DNA from 3 places in the Pseudoalteromonas sp. TP27 genome. Region 1 is predicted to be linked to each of the others. Evidence: predicted binding sites of a transcription regulator. Region 1 holds the regulator's gene; each other region holds the start of a gene.

The links. Region 1 encodes LexA, which represses DNA repair genes until DNA is damaged. Its sites were predicted from a motif close to TACTGTATNNNNATACAGTA; they were not measured.
Region 2: a site for LexA is predicted at 8,611-8,630, ahead of PX700_RS08635 (YebG family protein). Genes of this name have one in related genera too.
Region 3: a site for LexA is predicted at 6,163-6,182, ahead of dinB (DNA polymerase IV). Genes of this name have one in related genera too.

Annotation. Positions count from the first base shown of each region.
Region 1 covers NZ_JARDAK010000018.1:13,266-23,431, reverse strand. Annotated here, with positions in the region: gene cyoE (heme o synthase) at 1-824, opposite strand, end outside; gene PX700_RS17320 (COX15/CtaA family protein) at 837-1,826, opposite strand; gene PX700_RS17315 (transmembrane cytochrome oxidase associated protein) at 1,857-2,351, opposite strand; gene PX700_RS17310 (SURF1 family protein) at 2,341-3,081, opposite strand; gene PX700_RS17305 (DUF2909 domain-containing protein) at 3,035-3,328, shown strand; gene PX700_RS17300 (cytochrome c oxidase subunit 3) at 3,306-4,181, opposite strand; gene PX700_RS17295 (cytochrome c oxidase assembly protein) at 4,217-4,747, opposite strand; gene ctaD (cytochrome c oxidase subunit I) at 4,747-6,339, opposite strand; gene coxB (cytochrome c oxidase subunit II) at 6,339-7,481, opposite strand; gene lexA (transcriptional repressor LexA) at 7,956-8,573, opposite strand; gene PX700_RS17275 (PaaI family thioesterase) at 8,741-9,181, shown strand; gene PX700_RS17270 (hypothetical protein) at 9,192-9,572, opposite strand; gene PX700_RS17265 (hypothetical protein) at 9,886-10,166, shown strand, end outside.
Region 2 covers NZ_JARDAK010000005.1:184,518-194,683, forward strand. Annotated here, with positions in the region: gene PX700_RS08600 (heme lyase CcmF/NrfE family subunit) at 1-1,845, shown strand, start outside; gene PX700_RS08605 (redoxin family protein) at 1,842-2,411, shown strand; gene PX700_RS08610 (cytochrome c-type biogenesis protein) at 2,411-2,872, shown strand; gene ccmI (c-type cytochrome biogenesis protein CcmI) at 2,873-4,129, shown strand; gene PX700_RS08620 (MlaA family lipoprotein) at 4,139-4,870, shown strand; gene PX700_RS08625 (EAL and HDOD domain-containing protein) at 4,932-6,158, opposite strand; gene putP (sodium/proline symporter PutP) at 6,488-7,966, shown strand; gene PX700_RS08635 (YebG family protein) at 8,241-8,558, opposite strand; gene PX700_RS08640 (ComEA family DNA-binding protein) at 8,874-9,170, shown strand; gene PX700_RS08645 (DUF6170 family protein) at 9,195-9,497, opposite strand; gene dsbB (disulfide bond formation protein DsbB) at 9,499-10,017, opposite strand.
Region 3 covers NZ_JARDAK010000017.1:61,363-71,528, reverse strand. Annotated here, with positions in the region: gene PX700_RS17055 (S9 family peptidase) at 1-1,430, shown strand, start outside; gene PX700_RS17050 (methyl-accepting chemotaxis protein) at 1,575-3,212, shown strand; gene PX700_RS17045 (M17 family metallopeptidase) at 3,448-4,968, opposite strand; gene dinB (DNA polymerase IV) at 5,098-6,150, opposite strand; gene PX700_RS17035 (hypothetical protein) at 6,538-6,714, opposite strand; gene PX700_RS17030 (acyl-CoA thioesterase) at 6,880-7,308, shown strand; gene PX700_RS17025 (aldo/keto reductase) at 7,327-8,379, shown strand; gene PX700_RS17020 (fumarylacetoacetate hydrolase family protein) at 8,446-9,060, opposite strand; gene PX700_RS17015 (response regulator) at 9,346-10,166, opposite strand, start outside.

The DNA.
Region 1 (10,166 bases):
TTTAATTTAACCGCCTTATATATAAATACTGCATTTAATACACACGCACCTATTAAATATATTAATCCAGACATACCAATTAAATAAGGCAATACACAAACAACAGCGAGTAAAACAGAATAAGCAACAACGCACGTTTTACAAAAATCGATACCATGGGTTACTGGTAACATAGGGATTTTAGCGCGTTCATAATCACTTTTTCGTGCTATAGCCAGCGCCCAAAAGTGTGGTGGGGTCCAGGTAAATATTATCATTACGAGTAACCAAGGGGCTGCTGCCATTTGGTTTGTTTCTGACACCCAACCTAATAATGGAGGCATTGCGCCAGCCAACCCACCTATAACAATATTTTGCGGCGTTGCACGCTTTAAAAATGATGTATAAACAAATGCATAACCTACCAGTGCAAATAACGTTAATATAGCGGTTAAGGTATTAGCCCACACCATCAGCATAATAAAACCCGCAACCCCAATAACAGCTGCAAAACTAAGCGCATGTGTTTTACTTAAACGCCCTTTAGCTACAGGGCGATGACGAGTTCGTGCCATTTTTGAGTCTATCTCGCTATCAACCACATGATTAATAACCGCTGCAGCAGCAGAAAGTAGCCCTATACCTAACAAGCTAATAAACTGTACGACCATACCGCGCCCTACATCGGGAGCCAGCGCTAAACCAACCCAAGCTGTTAGCACCAGCATGGCTACCACTTTAAATTTACTAATTGCTAAGTAGTCTTGCAGCAAACTATGAGTACGCGAAATTAGCGATTGAGTATTAACGGGTAGCAGTATTTTTTTATCAATTATAAGTGCCATCATATTTCCCCTTTATGTGCGTGATTTTAGGTAATAACACAACCTAACCATGCTTAATAACAGTATGGCTGCCATCAAGTTATGTGCCAGTGCAACTCCCAACGGAATATGCCAATGTACTAAAATAAGGCCTAAGCTAATTTGGCAAAGTAAGACTAGTAATACGCTCACAACGCAGTTTTTAATTTTTTGAGAGTAAGCTTGGCTGTATATTTTCCACATAATTAATGCCAGAACAATGCAAGTAACCAGTGCCCAAATACGATGTAATAAATGAATAGACATGCGTGCTTGCTGCGATAACACACCATACTCATAATTACTGTGCTCAAGCGGTAATTGAAACACGCTACTTAATGAAAACGGTTGTGCATAATCACACAATGGTAAACCACTACAATGCGGAGCTGCGTAATTTGCAGCAAGCCAACCGCCAAGCGCTATTTGAATAACCAACACACTAAGCGCAATTAAACTCAAACCAAAATAACGCTTTGCGCCGCTATCTCCACCCATTATAGGTTTGGCAGTTAGTCGCAAATATAAAAGCGTTATAAGTGACAAAATACTAAAGCCACCCAATAAGTGGCCCATTACAATAAGCGGCTGCAGGTTCATAGTGACAGTCCACATACCAAGCGCTGCCTGAAACACCACTAGCAGAAGTAAAGCTAAAGGCAATTTAACTGGTGTTGTTAGGTATTGACGTTTTACAAAAGCCAATACAAACAAACCTAAAATAAGTAACCCTAAGGCGCCTGCAAAATAGCGATGAATCATTTCTTTCCACGCTTTTGCGGTTTCGAACATCATATCTGGGTAACTTTGGGTTGCTAAGGCTATGTCGGCCTCATGTTTAGGTACCGTTAAAAAGCCATAACAGCCTGGCCAATCGGGGCATCCTAAACCTGCGTCACTTAAGCGGGTGTAAGCGCCTAAGGCCACAACAATTAAAGCGAGCAATCCTGTTATTAATACTAAGTTTTTATAATTTTTATACATTAAACACTCCAACTTAAATAAGCTGATCAATTAGCTAGAACGAGAATAATTGAGTAGTTTTTTTAGATCTTTTAATAACCCTTTTTGCACTAAACGATTTTCTTGTGGCTCGACTTTAAAGGGGTATTCAAGTACCACTAACCCCATATGATCAATTAAATACAAACTTGCAGGATTTAAACTCTGTTGCTCGGTAATAATTTTCCATGGTAGATTTTTATTGTCGGGGCTTCCCATTACAGCCATATCCACTTTTCCTTGGTTTTTACCGAGTGCCACATATAAGTTATTAAGTGCATTGAGCTGTTCGCTGCATGGGGTGTTACATTCGTTTGAATAATTAAGTGCGATAGTCCATTGTTTTGGATTATTTTGCGGCCAATTTTCAAATTTTATTTCTTGGCTTAAAAACTCGCCATTGTTAGTAATTGCAGTAGGTAACCAATCGAACTTTAATGCGCCATATGCCAAAACTAATGGGATAGCGCAGCAACCCACAAACAAAAAAAGAGGATTATTTTTCATTAGATGTCCTTTTTTTACTCGCAAAAATAGCCACAACAGCACATGCAACAGCAATTAAAAACCATTGCACAGCGTAGGCATTATGCTTTTGAGGGCTCATAACAACAGCCTCATAATGAGGTGTTGCAATCTCATCACCAGTACCTTGTCTATAAGCCATAAAATTAATTAATGATTGCTGGCTTTGAGTGCTCAGCATATTCAAGTCGATAGATTGGATTCTTGTAGGTAAGTCGTTATTTGTCGTTGTATCTTCAAGCGTAAAGCTACTTAAGTTATTTTCTTTTATTTGCGCTTTAAGAATAAAAACACCTGTAGGCAGAGTAACCTTTGGCAGTGTATCTCTAGCTATAGGCGCTTTTACCCATCCTAAATTAACTAAAATCACTTTTTCTTCGCTGTCAGGCTTTAGTAAAGCAAGTAAGTCGTAACCTACTTGTCCGTTATAAACTTGATTATCTAAAAGCCAATATTGGTTTTGTACAAACCGCCCTTTTAACTCAACCAATACACCTGTTTTGTTCCAGCTGTCAGGCAGGTTAAGTAATTGAGACCAGCTCATCACACCACGAGTCTGTTGCTTAGCAATAGCGGTTAGTTGCTGCTGCTTTTGCTCACCCCGCTCCAGCTGCCAAAATCCTAATCGCACACACACAAGTACAACAACCACAACCATACAAAGTGTGATTATTGAGCTAAGCTTTTGTTTGTGCCATAAAACTAACTGCATAAGGTTCAACTCAGTGATTATTAAAATTATTATCGTACTGTTATTACTATTTATACTTTTTAACTTATTTAGAGCATTGTTTATTATGGTGTCAGGGAAAACTGGGGGGCGACCTATGTCTCACTTTTTAGGTCGTCGCGTATTGTTTTCGGTCGTTGTTCTAATTTTTGTTATTGCAGCGCTTAAACTTGGTTTTATTACAGCGAATAGCTCGCCAATAAACGCTACAGCACATATACAAATATAAATAAACACAACCAAACAACATCAACAAAATGCCAATACCAAGCAGCTGCTTGAAAAGCAAAATGCTTATCTTTAGTAAAGTGCCCTTTTAATATCCGTAAAAATATTACAAATAAAAGTACGGTTCCTAGCATTACATGCATGCCATGAAAACCAGTCAATAAAAAGAACGTATTACCGTAAACACCTGCATCAAGCGTTAGGTTGAGGTCATTATATGCATGTATGTATTCCTCAACTTGCAGCCCTAAAAAGCAAACACCTAATAAAATAGTGGCGCCCAAAAACACTTTAAGTGGCGTGCGCTTATTGTTTTCCATTGCTACATGAGCAAAATGTAAGGTAACTGAGGAGGTAAGCAGTATTAAGGTATTTATAAGCGGCAGACCTTGCCAACCCATAGCTTGGGTTGTATCACCGCTAGGAGTAGATACGAGAGGCCAAACAGCTTCAAACGTAGGCCAAAGTACTTCGTTGGTCATTGCATTATTACCCGCGCCACCTAACCATGGGACCGATAGGACTCGCGCATAAAATAATGCACCAAAAAAGGCCATAAAAAACATCACTTCAGAAAAAATAAACCAGCTCATCCCTTGCCTAAATGATCGATCCATTTGTGCTGAGTACAACCCTTGAGCAGACTCGCTGATAACATTTTTAAACCAGCTATAAAGCATATACAAAAGTACAGCTATGCCAACGTACAGTAAATAAACGCCACTGCCGCCTTCTTTTCCTATGTTCATAACAGTTAATGCAGCGCCTACAGCAATAAAAAATAATGCTATAGCCCCTACAATAGGCCAAGGACTTTGCTCTGGTACGTAATAGTTTTCATATTTTTGATTCATGTTACTTACTCCTAGTTTTACACTAGACATGCAGGCTAGTTATTACTCGCAACTAGCTGCTCACTAATATCAAATACGGTGTACGACAGCGTCAACTCTTCAATATCGCTTGGTAATGCGGTATCAACATAAAACAGTAATTTAAATTCAAGCTCTTCTCCTGCTTTTAGAGGTTGTTGATCAAAACAAAAACAGGCAATTTTATGTAAATACTTAGCCGCTTTACCTGGAGATACAGACGGCACCGCTTGCATTACTTTGTCGAGGTCACTGCTATTTTTAGCACTAAACATTACCTCACGCATGGCACCGGGTTTAACAGTAACGCTGTACTCTTTTGATTTAACAACAAACGGCGCACCAGCTTGCGCATGAGTTGTAAAACTCACGCCTATTTCGCGATCTTGCACTATTTGCGTACTTCGCTCTGCTTGCTCAAGTGACGGTTTACCATTAAGCCCTGTTACATCGCAAAACACGTCGTACAAGGGCACTAAGGCAAACGCAAAGGCAAACATACCTATACAAATAAGAACCAAGCGTTTAAGTAACGGTGCGTGTGTCATTACTTGATTACCGGCGGTATAGAGAAGGTATGATAAGGCGCAGGAGAGTCAACTTCCCACTCAAGCCCTTCAGCCCCATCCCATACTTTTGCAGGCACTTTATCGCCACCGCGTGCACATTTAATTACTACAGCCACAAACAGTAGTTGCGATAAACCAAAGGCAAAACCGCCTATACTTATAATTGCGTTAAAGTCGGCAAATTGCAGTGCATAATCGGGAATTCGACGTGGCATACCAGCAAGTCCTACAAAATGCATAGGGAAAAACAGAACGTTAACGCTCACCAGCGATAGCCAAAAATGCCATTTAGCTAGCGTGATATTAAACATGTTGCCTGTCCATTTGGGTAGCCAATAATAAGCACCTGCCATTATCGAAAACACAGCCCCTGTTACTAATACATAATGAAAATGCGCCACTACAAAATAAGTATCGTGGTACTGAAAGTCAGCAGGTGTAATTGCCAGCATCAACCCCGAAAAGCCACCCAAGGTAAACAGCACTATAAAAGCAATACTAAAAAGCATGGGCACTTCAAAAGTAATTGAGCCTTTCCACATTGTGGCAACCCAGTTAAATACTTTTACTCCTGTGGGCACCGATATAAGCATGGTTGCGTACATAAAAAATAACTCACCTGCAACCGGCATGCCTGTAGTAAACATATGATGCGCCCAAACAATAAAGCTCAATAGTGCTATGGAGGATGTGGCGTACACCATTGAGGCATAACCAAAAAGTCTTTTACGAGAAAAAGTGGGCACTATGGTCGATATAATGCCAAAGGCAGGAAGAATCATTATGTATACTTCTGGGTGACCAAAAAACCAAAAAATGTGTTGGAACATCACTGGGTCGCCGCCACCTGCAGCATCAAAAAAACTGGTCGCAAAGTACTTATCGGTAAGCACCATAGTTACCGCTCCCGCAAGCACTGGCATTACTGCTATTAATAAAAAAGCGGTAATTAACCATGTCCACACAAATAGCGGTAACTTCATCCACGACATACCGGGTGCACGTAAATTCACTATGGTTACAATCACATTAATTGCACCCATAATTGAGCTAATTCCCATAATATGTACGGCAAATACAAACATTGCAGTGTTATCGTTACTATAAGTTGTAGAGAGAGGAGCATAAAAAGTCCAACCAAATGCAGGTCCTCCACCGGGCATAAATAACGATGCAAGTAAGATTAAAAATGCAAACGGTAAAATCCAAAAGCTCCAGTTATTCATTCTTGGTAATGCCATATCTGGTGCGCCAATCATTAGTGGTATCATCCAATTAGCAAGGCCTGTAAAGGCCGGCATAACCGCACCAAACACCATAATTAAACCGTGTACTGTGGTCATTTGATTAAAAAAGTGAGGATCGACCAGCTGTAAACCAGGTTGAAATAATTCAGCCCTGATCACCATGGCCATTCCGCCGCCAATTAAAAACATGGTCAGCGAAAAAATTAAATATAAACTACCAATATCTTTATGGTTAGTTGTATAAAGCCAGCGTTTAAAACCTTTTACAGGATGATGAGCATGGTGAGCTTCATTGGCGTTAGGTTGTTCTACTATGCTACTCATTAGTTCGCCTCCACTTTGGCATCAATTGCTGCCTGTATTTGACTCGGCTGAATAACATCACCCGTATCGTTACCCCATGCATTACGTTTATAAGTAATAACAGCTGCTAATTGCTTTATAGATAACTGCTTAGCAAATGCTTGCATTGCCGTACCGGGTCGCCCATGAATAACTACATCAATGTGATCTTTTATATCGCCAAGCACTATCGGGCTTCCTTTAAGTGCAGGAAATACACCCGGTAACCCCATACCTGTAGGTTGATGACACGCCGCGCAACTGGCCATATACACTTGCTCGCCTAAAGTCATTAACTCTTCTTTAGGTAACGTTTGATCAAGCAGAGCAGCGTCGGCCAGTGCTGCTTTTTGTTTTGCTTGCTTTGCATCGGCTAGCCATACTTTAAAGTCAGCTTCAGATTTAGCTTCAACCACTACGGGCATAAAGCCATGGTCTTTACCGCAAAGCTCAGCACATTGACCTCGGTAAATACCTTCTTCATTAATATTGGTCCATGTTTCGTTTATAAATCCCGGGTTAGCGTCTTTTTTCACAGCAAAATCAGGTACCCACCATGAGTGAATAACATCATCAGAGGTCATTAAAAAACGTACTTTTTGGTTTATTGGCAGTACAAGCGGTTTATCTACTTCAAGTAAATAATTAGGATTTTTATCTGCAAGATTCGCTATTTCGTCTTGAGGGGTGGATAAAATAGAATAAAATGCGACGTCTTCGCCCATATATTCATAGTGCCATTTCCATTGCGAGCCTGTAATTTTAATAGTGAGATCAGCTTTGCTGGCATCTTCCATTGCAATTAGGGTTTTAGTGGCTGGTACTGCCATAGCAATTAAAATAACGAATGGAATAGCTGTCCAAAGTATTTCTACTTTAGTGCTTTCGTGAAATTGGGCAGGTACAGCCCCTTTAGATTTACGGTGATGAATCAGTGCCCAAAACATAATTGCGAACACTATCACCCCAATCACACAACATATTATAAATATGGTCATGTGCAGCTGATATACATTATTGCTTATATCGGTTACGCCTTTGCGCATATTGTACTGGCTGTTAGCCAAAACATGCTGCGGAAAAGCAATCAATACAAGCCACAAGGTAGAGGTCAGTTTACCCATGTGACGGCTCCTTTGATGCTATTGCGAGTGCAAAGCGAAGAGGCATACGGCTTAAACGCCAATTCGTTATTTTTATTATTTAACCAATCCTGTTTTTTTGATTGGTATCACTGTCCCAACAAAGAGTTTGTATATTGTGTGTTCTCAAAACTGAAAGCTGTGAGTTATTGTTAGTTCAGCACACTAATGATTAGCTAAAAAATGAGCAACAAGCAAGCTTTAGTATAAAAAACAACCGAGTAATATTTAAAAATTAGTCAAGTATCTGCAAGCATATCGACTATTTAATATTCAAAAAGCGAGCAAAACAAAGGGGTGTAACACATGAGGAAGGAGAAAAGCATGAGTGAAAAAAAGTTTACAGCTTAAATAATTAGTTAGCTGTTTAAGATATATTTTAGTACGAATTTTAAAACAAAAATGCGCACTAAAAAGTGCGCATGAATAAATTGATTGCTTAAAGCAATCTAAAATCTACATCCAATCGGCGTTTCTTATTACGCCAACAGCTAGGCCTTCAATGTTAAAAGACTCATTTTCAAGGTCTACTTCAATAGATTCAAAATCGTCGTTTTCAGCATGAAGTAATACTTTACGACCCGCTTTCTCAAGACGTTTTACAGTTACGTCTTCATCTACGCGGGCAACAACAACTTGCCCGTTTTCAGCGGTTTGAGTACGATGTACAGCAAGTAAATCACCATCCATAATACCAATATCCTTCATGCTCATACCATTAACGCGTAGTAAAAAATCGGCGGCTGGTTTAAACATTAATGGATCGATTTTACAATGACTTTCAACGTGCTCTTGCGCCAAAATAGGTGAACCCGCAGCAACACGCCCTATAAGTGGTAAACCTAATTGTTCAGGCTCTTCTTCTTCAATTAATTGAATACCACGGCTTGCACCTGGTTTCATTTTAATTGCGCCTTTTTTAGCAAGTGCTTTTAAATGTTCTTCAGCAGCATTGGCACTTTTAAAACCTAGTGTTTGCGCTATTTCAGCACGTGTAGGAGGCATACCAGTGTCTTTAATAAAAACTTTAATTAGTTCGAGTATTTGAGCTTGGCGGTTCGTTAATGGTCGCATACAACTGGTTTTCCATACAGTACATTTAACTGTGAGTATATACAGTTAAATAAAAATCGCAAATTTAAATTATGTCTTAAAATAGCCAAAGTAATTTCACTTGTGTACATTTTAGGGATATAACTAAAGCTAAGTTTATAAATGATTAAAAAGGCAAAGGAGTCGTTATGAGTATTTGGTATCAACCTATTACTTTAGAGTTTTGCAAACAGCTAGATGAAGGTATAAATGGTCAAGGTACGCTGATGAAAACTATGGGGATAGAAATCACAGAAATTGGTGATGATTACTTAGTTGCAACTATGCCTGCCATACCTGAGCATCATAACCCAATGGGAATGGTTCACGGTGGTGCTAATGTTGTACTTGCCGAAACAGTAGCGAGTTATGCCGCTAACTTTGTTGTCGATTTCACAAAATTTTACTGTGTAGGGCAGGAAATTAGCGCAAGCCATTTAAAAGCATCTCGCAATGGTACTTTAACTGCCACGGCAAGAGCATTTCATATTGGCAAACGTAGTTCAGTATGGGAAATAAAAATTACAAATAGCCGCAATGAGCTGTGCTGCGTATCAAAAATGACCGCAGCAGTCGTAGAGCGAAGATAGTTACTTATAGTTACTTTTCGATTGGGTAAATTGTAATTTCCATACCCGCACCAATCGCAGATATACGTAATAATGTATCTGCATCTAATGCTTGGTTAAAGCACTTAGGAGATGTGCCTGATTCAAAACCAATATCAAACGTTCTACGTGAACAACCTAACCATTGCTTTAGCGCGTTACGCGAACACGATTCAATAAGCTCACATATATGGTTTATTGCTTTATCAGGCGTGCTAACTTCACCTGTAGCTTCAATACGCGCTAATTGACGGTATTCGTCTTTGTCATAATGTAAAATCGTAGCGACTTTCTTCAAATCTGCCACTAGCAAACTAATATCTTGCTTTGATTCAAGCTCAAGATCTACATTTAAAAATTGAATTTCCGACATCGTTTCGTATTTATCCTCTAATAATTTCATTGCAAACTTTAACGCAGTTTTACCGTTATACCAAATCAACTATGCCCTATTAACCACTTTATATGGATATTTCGCAGCTTTTAAGTATTTTTTAGCATTTAAAGCTAGCTGGATATCAAACATCCAGCTCAATTAGACAAATAAGTCATGTTAGGAATTTAACTGTAATCTTTTTTATTTTTAAATGATTACAGTAAGCTATAGTTTAAACTGCGACAAAATGTCGCAGTAACTAATCCCATTAATGTAATAAACTAACCTCTAAAAATAATAAGACTAAAACATGAATAAAAAAATATTTAAACATGCGCGCAAGTTTCATAAATGGTTAGGTTATTTATTAGCACTACAAATTTTAGCATGGTTGCTAGGTGGCTTAGTTATGAGCGCAATTCCACTTGATAAAGTACACGGCAAACATTTAGCAACAAAAGTCCTTAGTAAATCATTTACACAAGCCGACTACCCAACATCACTTGATAATATTACGTCGCAAGTCGCTAACCCAACACAAATATTATTTGAAGGCTTTTTAACTACACCACTTATTACCGTTATTAGTAA
Region 2 (10,166 bases), on a different contig from region 1:
GCAATTGGGCAATTCGCTTTTGTTTTAATCTCTTTTGCAGCACTTATTTACGCCAGTGTAACGGATGATTTTACCGTATCGTATGTGGCATATCATTCAAGTAGTACACTGCCTTGGTATTACAAAATCACCTCTACATGGGGCGGCCATGAAGGTGCGATTTTACTGTGGCTAGTAATGCAAGCAGGTTGGACTGCCGTTGTCGCTGCGCGTTCTAAATCATTGCCTTGGGTGTTACGTGCTCGTGTTTTAGGGGTACTTGGTTTTTTAGGTGTGGGTTTTATGATGTACACCTTGCTACTTTCAAGCCCGTTTGAACGCCTACTTCCTTATTTCCCGGTAGAAGGGCGTGATTTAAATCCGTTACTTCAAGATCCGGGCATGATTATTCACCCGCCATTACTGTACATGGGTTATGTAGGGCTATCAGTTGCTTTCTCTTTTGCTATTGCTGCGTTGTTAACCGGTAAGCTTGATAACACATGGGCTAAGTGGTCACGTCCGTGGACAATGACTGCATGGGGCTTTTTAACGCTAGGTATTACAATTGGTAGTTGGTGGGCATATTCAGAGCTTGGCTGGGGCGGCTGGTGGTTTTGGGATCCAGTAGAAAACGCATCATTAATGCCATGGCTTGTTGCAACCGCATTACTGCATTCATTAAGCGTAACTGAAAAACGTGGTGTATTTAAATCATGGACCGTACTACTTGCTATAGCCGCATTTTCATTAAGCTTGTTAGGCACCTTTATTGTGCGCTCGGGTATTATTGTATCGGTGCATGCTTTTGCTACAGACCCTGATCGTGGCTTATTTATACTCGCCTTTTTAGGCATCGTTGTAGGTGGTGGCTTAGCGTTATATGCACTGCGTGTATCGCAAGTACATAGTGAAGGCCGATACAAGTTTGTATCACGCGAAGTGGCATTATGGCTCAATAATATATTTTTAGTGGTTGCTACATTAATTGTATTACTCGGTACGCTATTACCTATGGTTCATAAAGAAATGGGCTTGGGCAGTATTTCTATTGGTGAACCGTTTTTTAATAAGATGTTTGCAATAATTTTAGTACCATTTGCTATTTTGATGGGTATAGGACCATTTTTACGCTGGAAGCAAAATAAATGGGCTTTCTTACAAAACAAAATATTAATGGGCGTATTAGCCAGTGTAGTGATTACCTGTGCTTGGTTGTTTTCAAGTTACGATTTAGTAAAACCACTTACGCTACTAGCGACCACGCTTGCAGTTTGGGTTGCGATATCAACAGTGATTGATATTTACACTAAAGTGGCTGTGCACGGTACCTTAAAAGAAGGTTTAAAACGTTTAGGTGTAAGCTACTGGGCAATGGTACTTGGACATATTGGTATTTCGTTTGTTATTGCAGGTGTAACACTTACATCTGCATATTCAGTAGAGCGTGACGTATCGATGAAGCAAGGCGATACCGTTCAACTTAACGAATATGAATACCGTTTTGATGGTGTTAAAACGATTCGCGGACCAAACTACAGCGGCCATGCGGGTGTTGTATCTGTGCTTAAAAATAATGAGATCGTAACACGCTTACACGCCGAAAAACGTAAGTACGACATTGGTATGCAGTTTATGACTGAAGCGGCAATAGACGCAGGCTTTACACGTGATTTATACTTAGCATTAGGTGAGCAGTTAAGCCAAGGTGCGTGGTCACTTAGAATTTATCATAAACCGTTTGTTCGTTGGATGTGGATTGGTGGTGTGCTTATTTCGCTTGCTGGATTTATGATTTTATTTGATAAACGCTATCGTACATCAGCTAAAACAGCGCGTAAGGCTGCATCGGAGAGTGTTTTATGAACCGTAAAATTTTAGCTATTGCGCCGCTTTTAGTGTTTGCTTTTGTATGTGTATTTTTATACCAAGGCCTTTTTGCTAATCCTCGTGAAATTCAAACGGGTCGGTTAGGTCAAGAAATGCCAGCATTTAATTTAACCGACCTAATGCAGGATAATAAGCAGTGGACTAATGAGTCATTAAAAGGCGAAGTTTACTTACTAAATGTGTGGGGTACTTGGTGCCCAACATGTTTAGTTGAGCTTGGCTACTTAACTAAGTTACGTGAGCAAGGCGTTAAAATTATTGGGCTTTATTACATACAAGGCTACGATGCTGACTTTGATGGCCCTTTTAATATGCAATCACTTCGCACAGAAGTGAGCGATATGCTGCAACGTGCTGGCGACCCATACCAATTTAACATTCTAGATTTACACCGTACTTTGTCATTGGACTTAGGTGTGTCAGGTGCCCCTGAAACATTTTTAGTCGATAAAACCGGCACTATTTTGTTGCATCACACGGGTGATATAAACCCGCGAGTATGGCGCGCTAAATTTGCGCCAATAATGCAGGAGCTTAAATAATGAAGTGGTTATTACTTACACTTAGCCTTTTTGTAAGCATGGGTGCGTTTGCAGAGCAAGATCGCTATCAATTTGATAGCAACAAACAAGCAATATTGTTTGAAGAGCTGACTAAAGAGTTGCGTTGCCCTAAATGTCAAAATCAAAACATTGCAGATTCAGATGCTGTTGTTGCCAAAGACCTGCGCGATAAAGTACTCGTGTTAGTTAAAGAAGGTAAGAGCAAAGACGAAGTGATTGATTACATGATTGACCGCTTTGGCTATTTTGTTCATTACGACCCACCAGTTACACCAGCAACTTTAGTACTGTGGGTATTACCTGTATTAATTGTCATAGTCGGCTTTGGTTTTATTGTTATTCGTCAGCGAAAAGCATCAGTAAAACAAACCTGGAGTAGCGACGACGAAATGCTGTTAGCTAAGCTAATTGAGAAAAATAAACGTCAGGAGCAAAGTTAAATGATTTTAATGTGGGCGTGTTTTGTTTTACTCACACTGATTGCTCTTGGGTTTGTGATGTTACCTTTTTTAAAAAAAGAGCGTGTACAAACAATTACTCATAATGCCAATGCTGAGCTAATTAGCATATATGAGCAGCGTTTAGTTGATTTGCAAACTGATTTAGATAATCAACGTATTGATAGCGTAAATCATGCAGAATCAATCGTTGAATTAAAACGCCGTTTATTGAACGAGCTATCACCAGAAAAATCACTGAACAGCAAAGGTAATAATCGTATTTTTGCTTTAACGGGTGGCGCGTTTGTTCTGGCACTCACCGGTGTTTTTTATGGTCTAACGGGTAGCCAGCAACAAATATCGGCTTGGCATGATGCAATGGATAATTTAGCTGATTACGGCGAGCGCGCTGTAATGCAAAAAGGTGAGCCGCTTAGCCAAAATGAACTGCAGGCTTTTGCATTGGCGCTTCGTACTAAGCTTAGCCGCTCTGGCGATGACGAAGTTGCTTGGAAGCTACTTGGTCGAGTAGCTATGTCACTAAACGAGTTTGATATGGCGCAGCAGTCATTTGATAAAGCACTGCGTATGAACCCTGATAATATGCAGGTACTTATTAGTTACAGCCAAGTTTTATTACTTGAAGGCAGTGAAGCTAATATGACCCGTGCGGCAGGTATGCTTTCAAAAGTACTAAAAGTTGAGCCTACAAATTTAGATGCAATTTCGCTACTCGCATTGATAGCTTATGAACGTAAGGATTGGCCACAAGCCAAAGCCGCTTTTGAGGTTTTATTAGCGAGTATGGAAAAAAATGATTCTCGCTATAGCATGATCTCTGAGCGTATTAGTGATATAGAACAGAAAATGCAAAGTGAAGGCTCTGTTATACCTGCTACTATCAGTAACAGCAGCACGATTGCGGTTACCGTAGATATTGCAAAAGAGCTTATTGATAAACAACCAAAAGACGGTATTTTGTTCATATTTGCCAAAGCAGCAACGGGTTCGCCAATGCCGCTAGCTGCTGTTAAACTCGCTAAATATTCATTTCCAATTACTATTGAGCTAAGTGATAGTAGTGCGATGGTTGCAGGGCTTAACTTATCTAGTGCAGAAAATATTATTATTTCGGCGCGTATTTCTATAGATGACTCGGTTATGCCAAGTTCTGGTGAGCTAGAAGGTCATTCAGAGTCGTTAAAGCGTGAAAGTGTAAGTGACTACCAACTTCAAATTGATACATTAATACCTTAAGGACGTTAGATGTTAAAACACAGTTTTACTTTTTTATGTTTATTGATACTAGCCGGGTGTGCTCAAGTACCACAAAGCAAAGTAGATGACAGGGATCCGCTGCAAAGTATTAATCGTCCGTTATACGACTTTAATATGGATGTACTGGATGCTTATTTATTGCGCCCAGTTGCTGTAGGTTATGTTGAAGTAACGCCTGTACCGGTAAGAAACGGTATTGTTAATTTTACAGGTAATATTACAGCACCTGTCGATATGATCAATGCCGGTTTGCAAGGTAAGCCGGGTAATGCAAGTGTGAGCCTCGCGCGTTTTTTAGTTAACTCTACAGTTGGCCTGTTTGGCATTTTTGATGTTGCCAGTTCACTTGGTCTTGAAATTGTAGATGAAGACTTTGGACAAACGTTAGGTGTATGGGGAGTGGGTGATGGTGCTTATTTAATGCTTCCAGGCATGGGTCCAACAACAGCACGTAATCTAACAGGTGACGTAGTCGACAATTTTGTATTACCTGAAGTTGCACTAACGACTCCACAAACTATTTTAGTGTTTGTTTTAAAGGCTGTTGAAGCGCGTGCGTCATTAATCCCGCAAGAAGGATTATTAAACGATTCACTTGACCCGTACTTATTTGTAAAAGATATTTACTTTCAGCGTCAAATTTATGAGCTGTACGATGGCAATCCTCCAATTAAAGAAGAGCCAGCTGATTTTGATGAAGACTTTTTAGAAAGTTTATAACCTCATTGCACTCACAAAAACGCCAGCTAAATGCTGGCGTTTTTGCTTGCTGTTTATGTTTTTATTTTTCGTTAACTATTAATTTCATTTGTTCATTAACCCAGCCCAATGCATCATGATAGGCATCAGGTACTATTTCGCCTAGGTTTAATTCTTTAGTGATTTCGTTTGCAGCTGACCAGTTTGCTTGTTCGTAGTATTTAACTAAGTTCAAATACTTTGCTAGCAAGCCTTCATCGTTTAATAATGCTGTTTTTATATCATTAGAAAGTGGCAGCTTTTTCATTACGCTTTCCATGCTCTCATCTAAAATGGCATCCATAAGTGACATCATACCGGTTAAAAATGCCATACCGGTGTCTTTAAATTGGCCATGAGATATAGCGAGTAATTCAGCAAATCGAGCGCGCGTAAGCGATAGCCTAATTAGCTCTACAGGTTTATCTGCAGATACTTGGGCTGCAAACAATAGTGACAATAGCTTTTTAATTTCATTTGCACCAAGCACTATAAGTGCTTGCTTAATAGTGCTTATTTCAGCACGCTTAGTAAACGCTGCCGAATTTGAATACCTAAGCAACTTATAAGATAGGTTTACATCACGCTCAAAAACATTGGTGATTTTTTTTAGGTTCATTTCAATACTTGAAGTTTCATAGAGTAATTCTGCTAATGCTATTCCTGAAGGCGGTAGCGCTTTACTTTGCACCATTTCAGGTTTTGAGAAGAAAAAGCCCTGAAAATAATCAAAACCAATCTCCAAAGCTTGTTGGTAAATTTCGTAGGTTTCTACTTTTTCGGCAAGCAACTTAATATGTGAGTATTGTTTTATATCGTTAAAAATAGTTTTTATTGTGTCTATATCATTAGTTAAAACGTCGATTTTAATAATATCAATAAACGGATAAAAGTGACGCCAAACAGGTTGATGAATATAGTCATCAAGAGCAATAGTGTAACCTTTGCCTTTTAAATCTTTAACAATGGATAATAAACGTTTACCGGGCTGCACAGTTTCAAGTATTTCTACAACTATAGTGTCTTTACCCAGTAATGTAGGGTAACCCTTTAATAGCGTTTCTAAGGTAAAATTTATATAAGCCGGTTTATTGTCGGTTAAATCTTCTAAGCCAAAGTTAAACTGGCTACCCTCAATAAGTCGTGTCGTTGCTTCGTCACCATCTATGTCGGGAAATACGTTATCAACGCCATCGCGAAATAAAAGCTCATATCCGATGAGTTTTTTATCCCTGTCTAAAATAGATTGGCGTGCAGCGTAAAAATACATAAATAGTTCCGTAAGATTAATGTAATTAGTTATTGTAATAATATATGGCAAAAGACTTGAAATAGCATTACGTATATTTGCTAGATTAATAAATTATCATTAAAAATGAAGGCGTTTCTGCATTTAATTTATTATATTTCATCAATTCGCTTTAAAATTATTCAACATGAATATTTTTGCATCAGCTAGAAGTAACAAGTTGGAGATTTTATTATTAAGCATGATATAGTCGGCGAGAATGGTTTTTACCCCAATAGTGTCTTAACTATAAAACTTTAAGAGTCATTATTTGGATAAAGCCTATTATTAATAATTATGCGGAGGCTAATTTGGAAACAGGAATGATTATTTCACTAGCATTATATTTTATTGTAATGTTAGGTATCGGACTATATGCATATAAGCAATCTACTGGCGATGTATCAGGTTACATGCTAGGTGGACGAAATCTATCTCCAAGTGTTGCTGCACTGTCTGCAGGTGCATCTGACATGAGTGGCTGGATTTTAATGGGCCTACCTGGTGCGATGTTTGTGACTGGTTTTAGTAGTACATGGATAGCAATCGGTTTGGTGATTGGTGCTTGGTTAAACTATCTGTTAGTTGCACCAAGATTGCGTGTGTACACTGAAAAAGCAAATGACTCTATAACAATCCCAGATTACTTTTCAAATCGCTTCAATGATAAGTCTAACTTATTACGTGTTGTATCAGCTGTTGTGATTATCGTCTTCTTTACTCTTTATACATCATCAGGTGTTGTAGCTGGCGGAAAACTATTTGAAAGCTCATTTGGTCTAAGTTATGAAATGGGTTTATATATTACAACGGGTGTTGTAGTTTTATATACTTTGTTTGGTGGTTTTTTAGCGGTTAGCTTAACTGACTTTGTGCAAGGCTGTATTATGTTCATTGCACTTATTCTAGTACCTACCGTTGCATACTCTTTACTTGAACAACCTCTGGAATCTACTTTACATAGTGTAAATCCAGATATGCTTAACTGGATTGGAGCAGGCTCTGCATTAGGTATTATTTCTGCAATGGCATGGGGTTTAGGTTATTTTGGTCAACCACATATTATCGTTCGTTTTATGTCGGTACGTAGTGTTAAGGATATGCCTAAAGCTCGCCGTATTGGTATGACATGGATGATTGTTGCTGCCCTTGGTGCTGTTGGTACTGGTATATTTGGTGCTGCTTATACTTATGAAAATAATATTGTAGTTGAAGATCCTGAAACGATTTTCCTAATTCTTTCTGAGTTATTGTTCCACCCACTTATTGCTGGCTTTTTACTAGCTGCAATTTTGGCTGCGATTATGAGTACAATTTCTTCACAGTTACTTGTTAGTTCAAGTTCATTGACTGAAGATTTATATAAAACATTTTTACGTAAAGATGCTAGCGACTTTGAATTAGTTACTGTTGGTCGAATTAGCGTTGCATTTGTTGCCCTGTTTGCAATTTATTTAGCCTACGACAGAGATAGCTCTATCTTAGATTTAGTGAGTAATGCATGGGCTGGTTTTGGTGCTGCGTTTGGACCATTGGTATTATTTAGCCTATATTGGAAGCGTATGAACTTTGCTGGTGCATTATCGGGCATGTTAGTGGGTGCATTTACCGTACTAATTTGGATATATGGACCATTTACTATTAATGGCGAAAGCTTAAGTAGCTTTATGTACGAAATAGTACCTGGCTTTATTTTATCTAGTATCGCAATTGTTGTTGTTAGCTTAGCTACAAAAGAGCCTGAGCAAAACATTACCGCTTTATTTGATGAAGTAGAAAAAGAGCTTTAAATAGCAATTACTACTCATTTTTGAATGAGTAGTAATTAATACCAATCCGCAATAATACTTAATCATTTTGCGGGGCTAAACGTGTTGCTACCGACGTTAAAAAATTATCATTTAGAACAACTAAATTTCGATTTTTTTCCTAGATATCAACACGTTTTTCCACCCTCAAAATAGAACACTTAATTAAGCGAATGGGTATAATAAAAAAGGGAGCAACTTAGTTGCTCCCTTTTTTATTTAGTTTGTCCCGTCCGAGGTGGAGACATTCTATGAATTAACTTGCTTTTTTATCGTTGCTATCTTCAATTGATGCAACGTTATCTGACTTTTTACTTTTTGCTGGCGCTTTCGTAACAACGGGTTCTTTACCACCTTTTAATATAGTCATAAAGTCATCTTTGCTTTTCGCTATTTCTAAAGCAAGTGATTCAATTTGTTGCTCACTAAGCGGTACGTCTACCTTTTCTAGCATTAGCTCAAGTGATTCTGCTATATCGAGCATCTTGTCATAAGCATCAGCTTCTTTTTTGGTAGTAAACGTCATACGCTCGACTCCGTTTCGTTCTACAACATATTTAACAACAACAGCCATGATTTCTCCTGCAAAATTGCTTGGCACCGTGGTTTTTAAAAAACCATTAGATTACTGTTTTTATGTACAGTAATGGTTTGGGCGTAAATTTGCAAGCGCGAAGTTTTAATTTTTGGGTGTCTTAAATTTGACAAAAAACGGTAACTTTACTTTAGTTAAGCAATCACTTTGTTGTACCAGCTGCATTTTCAGGATTTCGGATCATGGTGATAATGCGTTTAGGTACACTTTAAGTGATGAGCTTTTCAGTTCCTTACTTTTTGGTTTTCCTGAGCATCATTCAAAATTAAGAAAAGAAGAATAAGGACAAGTTTAATGAAAGCGCTAAAAAATTTATTAATCATAAGCTTATTATGCTTACTTCCCGCGACTACCGTGTATGCACAACTATCGGAAGTAACTAAGCAAATGCCTCAAGTTGAGACAATTAGTATAAATAATGCTGATGCAGATATGCTTGCTAAGCTACCGGGTATAGGTAAGAAAAAAGCGCAGGCTATTGTGGATTACCGTGAAGAAAACGGCGAATTTAAAAGCGTCAGTGATTTATCGCAAGTTAAAGGAATTGGTAAAAAACTATTAGCCAAATTAGAAGGGAAAATATCACTTTAAAGCGAGTAAGTAATAATCAGGGCGTTATACGCCCTGATTAAATTGTTTTAGCGCTTCGTTTAAGTGCTTTTTAGCAAAGTTAATTTCAATAGGAGTAGTTAATAGTGGATAGCACAATCCGCCAAGTATCAAAAATGGTATTAATATCCAACCTTTAAATACAGTGAATATTAAAAATAGTGGGCTAAGTAACAGTAGCTTTATAATACGTAATAAAACTTTATCAGTTGGTGATAGCATACTTAACGAAAGTGCTATTACGTCCTGACGCTTGCGCACTTTTAAGTGTTTAAGATCATCTAATTGGCTTGAAAAAAAGGTAAACATATTAAATCGACTTTTTAATTAATAAACGGCTAACCACTAAAGTAAATAAAGTGATTGAGAATAGCGCAAATATAATTTCCATCCAAGCAGGCATGCTCATGCCAACAAACTGCCAATCTATATTTCCACAATCCCCAGTTGCCTGAAAAAAGCTAGGTATCCATTCGTGTAGTGGCATAAACGATGGAAAGTTTGGTTCAAACTCGCAGCTAAATGCAAAAGGATCTGTGGTGGTTTGCATATCAATATGTTCTCGGGCAATTAAATATCCCCAAACACTCGATACACCCCAAATTACATAAGCAAATATACGAACAGCTTTGCTCTGTGGTTTAGTCGAACCTACAATGCCCGCACTTAATAAGCCTAGTACAGCGGTGCGCTGGTATATACACATTATGCAAGGTGCCAACCCCATTTTGTACTGAAAGAAAAGGGCAGTCACTTCAAGTAAAAAAACGATGGCTGTAAATAAAAGCCACGGAGTACGTTGGGTAGGTAATTGCGCAAGCCAGTTCATAAAAATTCCGCGTTTTAATAAGACGTTAGATTATGACGTAGGATAAAGTATGCAGCAACAAAAAGGAAAAAAAAGCTACCGAAGTCGTTTTTTATAAGATGAAATTAATGACCACTCAATGCAGTCTCAACAGAGGCAAAATGATGTTC
Region 3 (10,166 bases), on a different contig from region 1:
TTGTTAAACTTAACGATCAAAAAGTAGATTGGATTGATTTAGGTAAAGATGAAGACATTTATATAGCGCGTGCTAAATGGCTGAAAGACGGCAATACATTGTCGTACCAATGGCAAAATCGCTCGCAACATAAATTAGAGCTGCGTTTTTATAACAGCGAAACTAAAGCACAAAAAGTAGCATTAACCGAAAACAGCGAAACGTGGATTAACCTGCATTTTGATCTTGAGTTTTTAAAAGACAAAAAGCACTTTGTATGGGCATCTGAGCGCGATGGTTTTAAACACTTATATCTGTATCGCACAAACGGTCAACTTGTTCGCCAAATTACTTCTGGCGATTGGGCTGTTGATAGCTTAAAAGGTATTGATGAGAAAAAAGGCATTGTTTACTTTGCCGGTCGAAAAGACACTCCTCTTGAGAGCCATTTATACAGCGCGTCTTTATTTAAAAAAGGCGATGCTAAACGTATCACCGAAAAAGGTCAGTACCATAATGTTGTGCTAGCAAAAGACAGCAAAACCTTTATCGACAATAGCTCATCTGATAACACACCAAACTCAGCAGCGCTTCGTAAAGTAAACGGCGAATTTATTACATGGCTTGAAGAAAACAAGCTAGATAGTAACCACCCGCTTACCCCTTATTTAAGCGATTTAACAAAACCAGAATACGGCACAATTAAAGCCGAAGATGGCCAAGTTATGCATTACCGTTTATTTAAGCCAAGTAACGTAACCGATGGCAAAAAGCATCCTGTTATTGTTAATGTGTACGGCGGCCCGCATGCTCAGCGAGTAACGAATAGCTGGCGCAGCAAAAACTTGTATTTTCAATACATGGCGCAACAAGGTTACGTAATTTTTCAACTCGATAACCGTGGTTCGTACAACCGTGGTAAAAAGTTTGAAGATGCTATTTATAAACACTTAGGTGTAGTGGAAGTTGCCGATCAAATTAAAGGCGTAGAGTTTTTACGCACACTTGATTACGTAGACCCACAACGCATCGGTGTTTATGGCCACAGCTACGGCGGCTACATGGCGCTTATGACTATGTTTAAAGCGGGCGATTACTTTCAAGCAGGCGTATCGGGTGCTCCAGTAACCGATTGGGCTCTATACGATACGCATTACACTGAGCGCTATTTAGGTCATCCTAATACAAACGCTAAAGGCTACGAAGACAGCGCAGTATTTCCATATGCAGATGGCTTAAAAGGTCCATTAATGATTTATCATGGAATGGCCGACGACAACGTATTGTTTACGCATTCAACTAAATTGTTTAAACAACTACAAGATAACGAAAAACAGTTTGAAATGATGACCTACCCGGGCTCTAAGCACAGCCTACGTGGTAAACAAGTGCAAACGCACTTGCATCAAACAATTACTAATTTCTTTAATCGTCACTTTGATGTTAAATAGTTAAGCAAGTTTAAAAAGTAGACTAAAGGCTGATTGATAAATCAGCCTTTTTTTTGCATTAATGGTTGTTAAGCCTAGATTAAACTCGCTTTTTAGCTACGCTTATTCAATGCGCAAAAGCGCACAATTTTTAAGGATGAATGTATGCCTAGTTTACGTAGCTTTAGTATATTTCAACGTTTCTCACTGTTAATAGCCATTGTAGTGCTTGGGCTAATAGTGCTGAGTATATCCAGCCTAACTAACCAATATAATGCCCTTAAAAACGAGCAGTACCTTAAAACACAAAATGTAGTAGAAACTGCTCACAGCATCATTGAGCACTTTCATGACCTTGAACAAAATAACTCACTCACCCAGCAGCAAGCTAAAACGCAAGCTCTTGAAACAATAAAAGCACTGCGCTATGACAATACTAATTATTTTTGGATAAATGATTATCAGCCTACAATGATAATGCATCCGATTAAACCTGCTCTTGATAATAAAGATTTAAGTAATAATAAAGATCCAGATGGCAAAGCGCTCTTTGTAGAGATGGTTAATATAGTTAAGCGTGATGGTGAAGGGTTTATACCTTATAAGTGGCCAAAGCCAGGTAAAGACCAACCTGTAGAGAAAGTTGCTTTTGTTAAAGGGTTTAGTCAATGGCAATGGATTATTGGCTCGGGTGTATACCTTGATTCAATTGACGAGGCATTTAGCCAACAACGTAACCTAATTATAGTCAGTGCAATAATTATGATTATTGCTGTTATTTTACTTAGTTACTTTATAGGTAAAAGTATTTTAATACCTACTCGCTTAGCAGCCGATATGATGAAGGACATTTCTCAAGGCGAAGGCGACTTAACCCGTACATTAAATGAATCCGGTAACGATGAAATATCTGAACTATCGCGCTCATTTAATTTGTTTGTTTTAAAAATACGAGAGTCACTTGTTCATGTATCACAAAGCGCAAACGGCGTAAGCAAGCATGCACAAACCGTTGACGAATCAAGTAAAACAAGTATTTCTTTTATTGAGCTTCAAAACGATAGCTCAACCCAAGTTGCAGCTGCCATGGAGCAAATGACTCACCAAATACATGATGTGAGCCGCAACGCCGAAGCCGCAGAACAAGCGGCTAAAGATGCAGCACAAAACGCATCAACGGGTAAAAATGTGGTGGCGCAAACAATAACAGCCATAGAAACACTTTCAAACAACATAGAAACAGTCAGCCGTGTAACTGCTGATTTGGCCAACGAGAGTCATAATATAGGCTCTGTACTTGATGTAATAAGAAGTATATCGGAACAAACAAACTTACTGGCATTAAACGCTGCCATTGAGGCTGCTCGCGCCGGGGAGCATGGCAGAGGATTTGCTGTTGTTGCAGATGAAGTACGTACATTAGCGAGTCGTACGGGGCAAAGTACAGACGAAATTCAAACCATGATCACTAAACTGCAAGAAGGTGCAAAGGCAGCTGTTGAGGCAGTTAAATCAAGCCAAGCACTTTCGGTTTCCACCGTAGAACAGGCGTCGTCTGCCAATACTTCACTTAATGAAATAGAACGACTTGTTTCAATTATTACCGAAATGAACAGCCAAATTGCACGTGCCACAGAGCAGCAAACTCAAGCCGCGGATGAAGTTAATTTACGTATTAACGAGCTATCACACTCAACAGAGCAGTCACTTAATAATACTAAACAGCTTACAAATGCCAGCGATAACCTTAAGCAAAGTAGCCAAGGGCTTTCGAGCGTAGTTAATCGCTTTAAATTAGATTGATAGCGATACCGTTATCATGAAATGCAAAAGCCCTGAATTAACAGGGCTTTTTATTACATATGCGTTTTTAGCTTATACCATTTCGCTTAATTAAGTGATCTATTTTTAGGATGGAAAAACGTGTTGATAGCTAGGCAAAAAATTTGCTATTTAGTTGTTCTAAATGAGAATTTTTTAACACAGATAGCGACACGTTTAGCCCCGAAAAATGATTAAGTATTATTGCGGATTGGTATTACATACAGTAACGTGCAAACAAGCTCGTTACTGATGCGGCAGTTGGCTTACCGTGCTGCCAATCACCACCTTCAACACCGCTACCCGCAATGTCCATATGCACATAAGGCAAAGGCTGTGCAGAGTCGTTACCGTGTTTATCAAGCCCACCAACAATAGCCATAAATGCCATTGGGAACTGATGACCACGAGCGGTAACAGCCGATGCTGCGTTATTGCTCGAGAGTACATCGTCAGCTAGCGTGCGTGGTTTGATAAAGTCGTAATCTTCACGACGTGAACGCGATACTTCTGCGCCATCAGCCCACAAATCTCCAAGGTCAGCAATCTGACGAGATACACCAGCGCTTCGAGCTGGGCCATTTTCAACATACGCACCGTAAGGGCCCATTGCACGAGCTGCGTGACCCGTTAATGTAGCAACAGTAAATAACGTTGGATTAACCTCAGTTTTAGCTAAATCTTTCATTTCGCTAAGTAGATCGCCCATTGCTAAACGCCCTTCTGCATCGGTATTACCAATGCGTACACGTACACCTTCGCGGCTAGTAATAATTTCATCTGGCACAAAACAATCCGAACCAATAGAGTTACGAACAACAGCTAAGTACGATACCACCTTAACGCCTTTAGGCTGATAATCCGCAACGGCTTTCATAAAGCCCGCAACAGAAGCTGCGCCGCCTTTATCGCGACTCATACCTGCCATATGGCCACCTACTTTTAGATCTGCACCGCCGGTATCGTATACAAGGCCCTTACCTACAAACATAAGTGTGCGAGTAATTTCACCCTCAGGTACATATTCAAGCTTAACAACACGTGGGTGATGGCGCTCAACTGCGTATGATGCACGAGCAACCGTACTTAACATTGGGTAGTTTTTATCAATAGCTGCAATATCATCAATTACGTCAACTGCAATGCTTGAGCCTTTAAATAAATCAACGCAGTAATCAGCAAAACGCGGTGGAGCCATACGCTCAGGTTCAGTGCCACATAAATCACGTGCTGCATACTGCCCTGCCGCAATGGCATTAACTGCTTTAATTGTTTGCTCGTTTGCACCCATTAAGCCAATTTGAGGAATAGGCTCAATACCTTCGCCGTGATATTCACGCGCCTCTAATGGCTGCCATAATGCCTGGCAAGCACCTAAATAAGCAACTTCTAGCGCATGTTGGTAACGGCTATCGCCATTTAAATTTGGTAACAATAATGCAGGATTAACACTGCCCGATGCTTTTGCTTCGTTAATTGCTAGTTTAGCTGCATCAAAATAGCGACGAACGTCGTCGTAATCTCTATTTAACGGACCGGTTGGCGCAAGTACAACGCGCTTGTTTTCAATCACTAATAAAGTAACTTGCTTACCAATGCGAGAATCAACTTTTGCCTGCGCTAAAATAGCGTCACGTAATGAATTGTGTGGTAATTGAGAAAAGTCATCACTAATAATAATAAGCGCATCATGAGATGTGCATTCAAGGCTTGCACTAACCGCTTGAGGGTATGCCATAAATAAGGTCCTGTTAGAAAACATAAGCCCCTATTATCGTCGATTTAAATATTGAAGACCAGCTAGGTGCGATGAGCTAATTATACAAGTTGCCAATAAATGGCAACTTGGAGTTACAGGCTTTACAGCTTAATCAAGAATACTCAGTTGGAAGTTTTGTGCTGGCTCGTTTTTAATGCCAACGCCTATACCAAGCAACCGAACAGGCTGTTGTAGACCTCGTTGATAAGCTTTGGTAAGTAGTTGAACAAGTATTTCAGTATTTAGCTCGTGATATGCTTGGTCGGCTGAGGTTACTACAAAATTTGCAAACTTCACTTTAACACTCAGTTTATTTATACGGTTTTGTAATTGTTGCTTATTAAGCCTTAAAACTAATTCGTCTAACAGTTTTGGAAGCTCATCTAAGCACTCTTGCAAACTTGTTTTATTGTATTCGTAGGTATGTTCAACACTCAGTGATTTTCTTATGCGATCTGTTGATACTTTACCAACATACTCACCTGCACACTTTTGATAAAGCGACACGCCAAAATTGCCTACATGTTGCTGCATCCAATTTACGCCTTTTTCGCGTACATCTTTGCCGGTATATAGCCCTTTTAAATTGAGTTTTTCGAGCGTTACTTTGCCTACACCCGGAATTTTACCCAGCGGTAATTGCGCCAAAAAGTCATCGACCTCGTGAGGCAAAACTACAAATTGACCATTCGGTTTTTTTTCGTCACTGGCTATTTTGGCAATAAACTTAATAGGTGCAATACCTGCCGATGCAGTAAGCCCTGTGGCAGTGTAAATATCCGCTCTTATTTGCTGTGCTATAAGCGTTGCACTGCCTTTACAAGCACTACTGTCTGTTACATCAAGGTAGGCTTCGTCTAAAGAAAGAGGTTCAACTAAGTCTGTGTAGCGGTTAAATACTTCGCGTATCTGGTTTGAAGCTTCTTTGTATACAGCCATGCGCCCAGGAACAATAACTAAATCGGGGCATAATTGTTTAGCATGATAGTTCGACATAGCCGAGCGCACGCCATACTCTCTCGCTATATAGTTAGCAGTTGAGAGCACGCCTCGTCGGCTATTGCCTCCAATAGCAAGCGGTACATGTGCAAGTTTTGGGTTATCTCGCATTTCTACTGCTGCGTAAAAGCAATCCATGTCTATGTGAATAAACTTTTTCATCACCACTATAACGACTGGTTATTTATACAGTCATTATTATAGAATCAATTGTGATAAGCAAGCCTAGGGCCTGTTTATCTTTCGAGGTTAAATTTGCAGCAGTATGTTTGGTATTTAGGCAAGGCAGAGCCTATGTAGTGTGGTTATTCCCCATAAATAGGCGATAACGTAGCACAAATGCCAAACATACGCTGCCCGAAGGGTTCTGCCTAGGGGCAATTTACTCTTTGTTGCCTACATGGATGTAGGTAAGGGGCGTGAGCAGGACGCGGAAGCTTTGCTCGGTTTTTACTTAGCCCACTAGGTCACAAACCTCGCGCCGCGATTAAATAGCCCCTAGATTGAACAAATTTTAATCCTGAAAGGTCAACAGGCCCTAGTTAACGATTAAAAAAAGTGTTTATTGTCTTCTGACTCTTTATAACCGCGCAACCAAAACATAACCTCGAAAAAAAACCCCGCTAACATTAAAATAATAGCGCCTGATTCGTTACCCATTGCGTGACAGGTAAAAGAAGCTATAAAAACCAAACAAGCTAAAAACCAATTAATTATATTTTGCATACATACCTCTGTGTTTTTGTCTTGTGTGTTTTTACAGTGCCACTTAACTGTAGACCTAAAATTAAATAGGTACAATCATCTTACAAAAAAACATACTCTAATTACCTTGAGCTCATAACACCATATTGATAATCTAAGTACTTTAAAATTAAGGGCCAATACATAATGCAAACGTTTAAAGATCAGCACCCTATTCATACCGACATCACCGTAGCATGGGCTGATATGGATGCACTGCAACACGTAAATAATGTAGTGTATTTACGTTACTTTGAAATAGCCCGAATCGACTTTTTAAATAAAATAAATCTGTTCGACACAATAAGCCCTAATGGTGTGGGCCCAGTAATTAGCGAAAATAACATTCGTTATAAACGCCCAGTTACATTCCCAGATACGCTTACAGTCGGCGTTACTATTACTGATATAAAAACAGACCGCTTCACCATGAATTACACCGTTTACAGCCATGTTCAAAAGGCTATAACAACAACGGGTACTTCTAAAGTTGTCATGTTTGATTTTACAACAGGGCAAAAAGCTACGATTTCTGAGCCTCTTTTATCGGCTTTAACTAGCCACGCTCAACACTAATTTAGCTAAGGAATTTTTATGAAATACAGCCCACTAGGTAGCAGTGGTGTAGACGTATCTAGAGTGTGCCTAGGCAGTATGACTTGGGGCAAACAAAACACTCAAAGCGATGCGGATGAGCAAATAGCCTACGCGCTAGAGCAAGGCGTAAACTTTATTGATACAGCCGAAATGTATGCTGTGCCTCCTTCTCCAGAGACCTATGGTAAAACAGAGGAAATTATTGGCGATTGGCTATCGCGTAATAAACAAAAACGCGGCGATGTAGTACTTGCTACAAAAATTGCAGGCAATGGCTTATCGTGGGTACGTGATGGTGGCAATATTACTCGCCAAACAGTAATAGAAGCCGTGGACGATTCACTCAAGCGCCTTCAAACCGACTACATCGATTTATATCAGTTACATTGGCCAAACCGTTCAACACCACATTTTGGTAGGCAGTGGCCTGGCACGCTTAAATTTACCGACGTAAATACACAAGAGCAGCAAGCTAGTATGCTCGATATTCTAGAAGGCCTTAATGAATGTGTAAAAGCAGGAAAAATTAAGCACTGCGGTTTATCTGACGACACGCCATGGGGTATCAGCCAGTTTTTAAGTTTAGCTAAAGAGCATAACTTACCGCGTATGGTGTCTATTCAAAACGAATTTAGCCTAGCGCATGCTAAAGATTGGCCATATTTAATAGAGCAATGTGTTCATGAAGAGATTGCCTACTTACCATGGTCGCCTCTGGCTGCCGGTTTATTAACGGGTAAATACTTAAATGGTGCTCGCCCTGAAGGCTCTCGATGGACCTTCATGCAGCGCAACGGTATTTTTAGAGATACACCCAATGCAGAACAAGCAACTAAGCAATATGTTGAGCTGGCTCATGCAAATAATATTACCCCAGCGCAGCTTGCGCTAGCATGGTGTAACCAAGTTGATGGTGTTACATCTTCAATTATTGGCGCAACCTCTATGGCACAATTAAAAGAAGATATTGATGCATTTGATATAACGCTAAACAATGAAATACTGACAAGTATTGATGCTATTTTTAGAAACCATCCAATGCCCTATTAATATAAACTTAAACAGGCAATTAAATCACATTTAATTGCCTGTTTAAGTGTCTGTTTAACCGTCTCTTTAGCTCACGATCCACTGATGCTCAAGCAAACACTGATCGTTAGCATAAAGCGCAACAGCAAAAGTACTTTTAGCCGTTACTTCACCTACGCCCGACGGTGTGCCGGTCATTACTACGTCACCGTCTTCTAGGCTCATAAATTCACTAATTTCTTGTAAAATTGAGTCAGGGTTGTGCAGCATAAAATGAGTATCGCCTCGCTGAATCACTTCATTATTAATTTTAAGTTCAAAGGTAAAGTGCTGCATTGCATCTGTTAATTCAACAAAGTCACTTAAAATAACAGACCCGTCGAACGCTTTAGCCCGCTCCCAAGGTAGCCCCTTATTTTTTAATTTACTTTGCACAGTACGCTTTGTTAAGTCGAGGCCGAGTCCAACACCTACAAATTTTTTATTTTTAATGACAAAACATAATTCTGTTTCATAATGCAGCGTATCACCGTTGTGAACTGCAAATAACGTATTAGTAATTGCGCTATTTGGCTTATTAAATAAAACCATTTGATCTGGCGTTTCGTTATTTAGCTCTGCAATGTGTGCGGTATAGTTACGGCCAACACACACTACTTTTGATGGTGTTAATTTCTCAGATACTAACTTTATTGAATGCATATAAGTAATGTCTCAGTTAATAGGGCCTGTTGACCTTTCAGGATTGAAATTTGTTCAATCTAGGGGCGATTTAATCGCGGCGCGAGGTTTGTAACCTAGTGGGCTAAGTAAAAACCGAGCAACAAAGAGTAAATAGTCCCTGGGCAGAACCCTTCGGGCAGCGCATGTTTGGCATTTGTGCTACGTTATCGCCTATTTATGGGGAGTAACCACACTACACAGGCTCTGCCTTGCCTAAATACCAAACATACTGCTGTAAATTCAACCTCGAAAGATAAACAGGCCCTAGCTAATAAGTGTTTCTAACAAGCTCAAATTAATAGGTTTAAGTAAAACTCGGTCAATATTTAAATCTTTTATTTCTCTTGGGTCTGGCTCTGCTCCACTTACAATCACTAAACGTAACTCAGGATAACGGTCGTTAATTTGCTGGCCTAAATCAATGCCACGCCCATCGGGTAAATGCATGTCTAACAATACCTTATTAAATTGCTGGTCGTGATTAAGTATTTGCAAACATTGTGCGCAGCTAGACGCAATGACTGTTTCAACGCCTAGGCTTTCTAAAAGTAGCTGTGTAATTTGCGCTGCATCGTGGTCATCTTCTACAAGTAAAAAGCGCTGTTTTTTCTCTGTTAAGTCCGAACTACTATTTATATCTTTGGCTTGAGGAGCATGTTCTGGCGCTACCAAATAATCTTGCAAACATTGATACAAAGCAGTGCTATCAACCGGTTTTGGTATTACATCATTAAAGCCAAGCGCAGCAAGTTCTTCATGTATTCCTTTCATAGTAGCAGCAGTGAGCGCAATTATTGGGCCTTTGTAGCCCATTTTTCTAAGCTCTATGGTAGCTTCCTTGCCGCCCATTACAGGCATATGAATATCAATAAAAATAATATCATAAGGCGCTTTATACGCATCTGCTATGCGTACTTTTTCAAGTGCTTGTTGGCCATGCTCTGCGTAGTCTACTCGCGCGCCACAGGTACTGATCATATGACCAACTAGCATGCGTAAGTCGCGCAAGTCATCAACAACCAATACTCTTCCGTGTACTTTACAAGGAGCCAGTTTACTTTGTAGTTGCGGCGCACTGCTAAAGT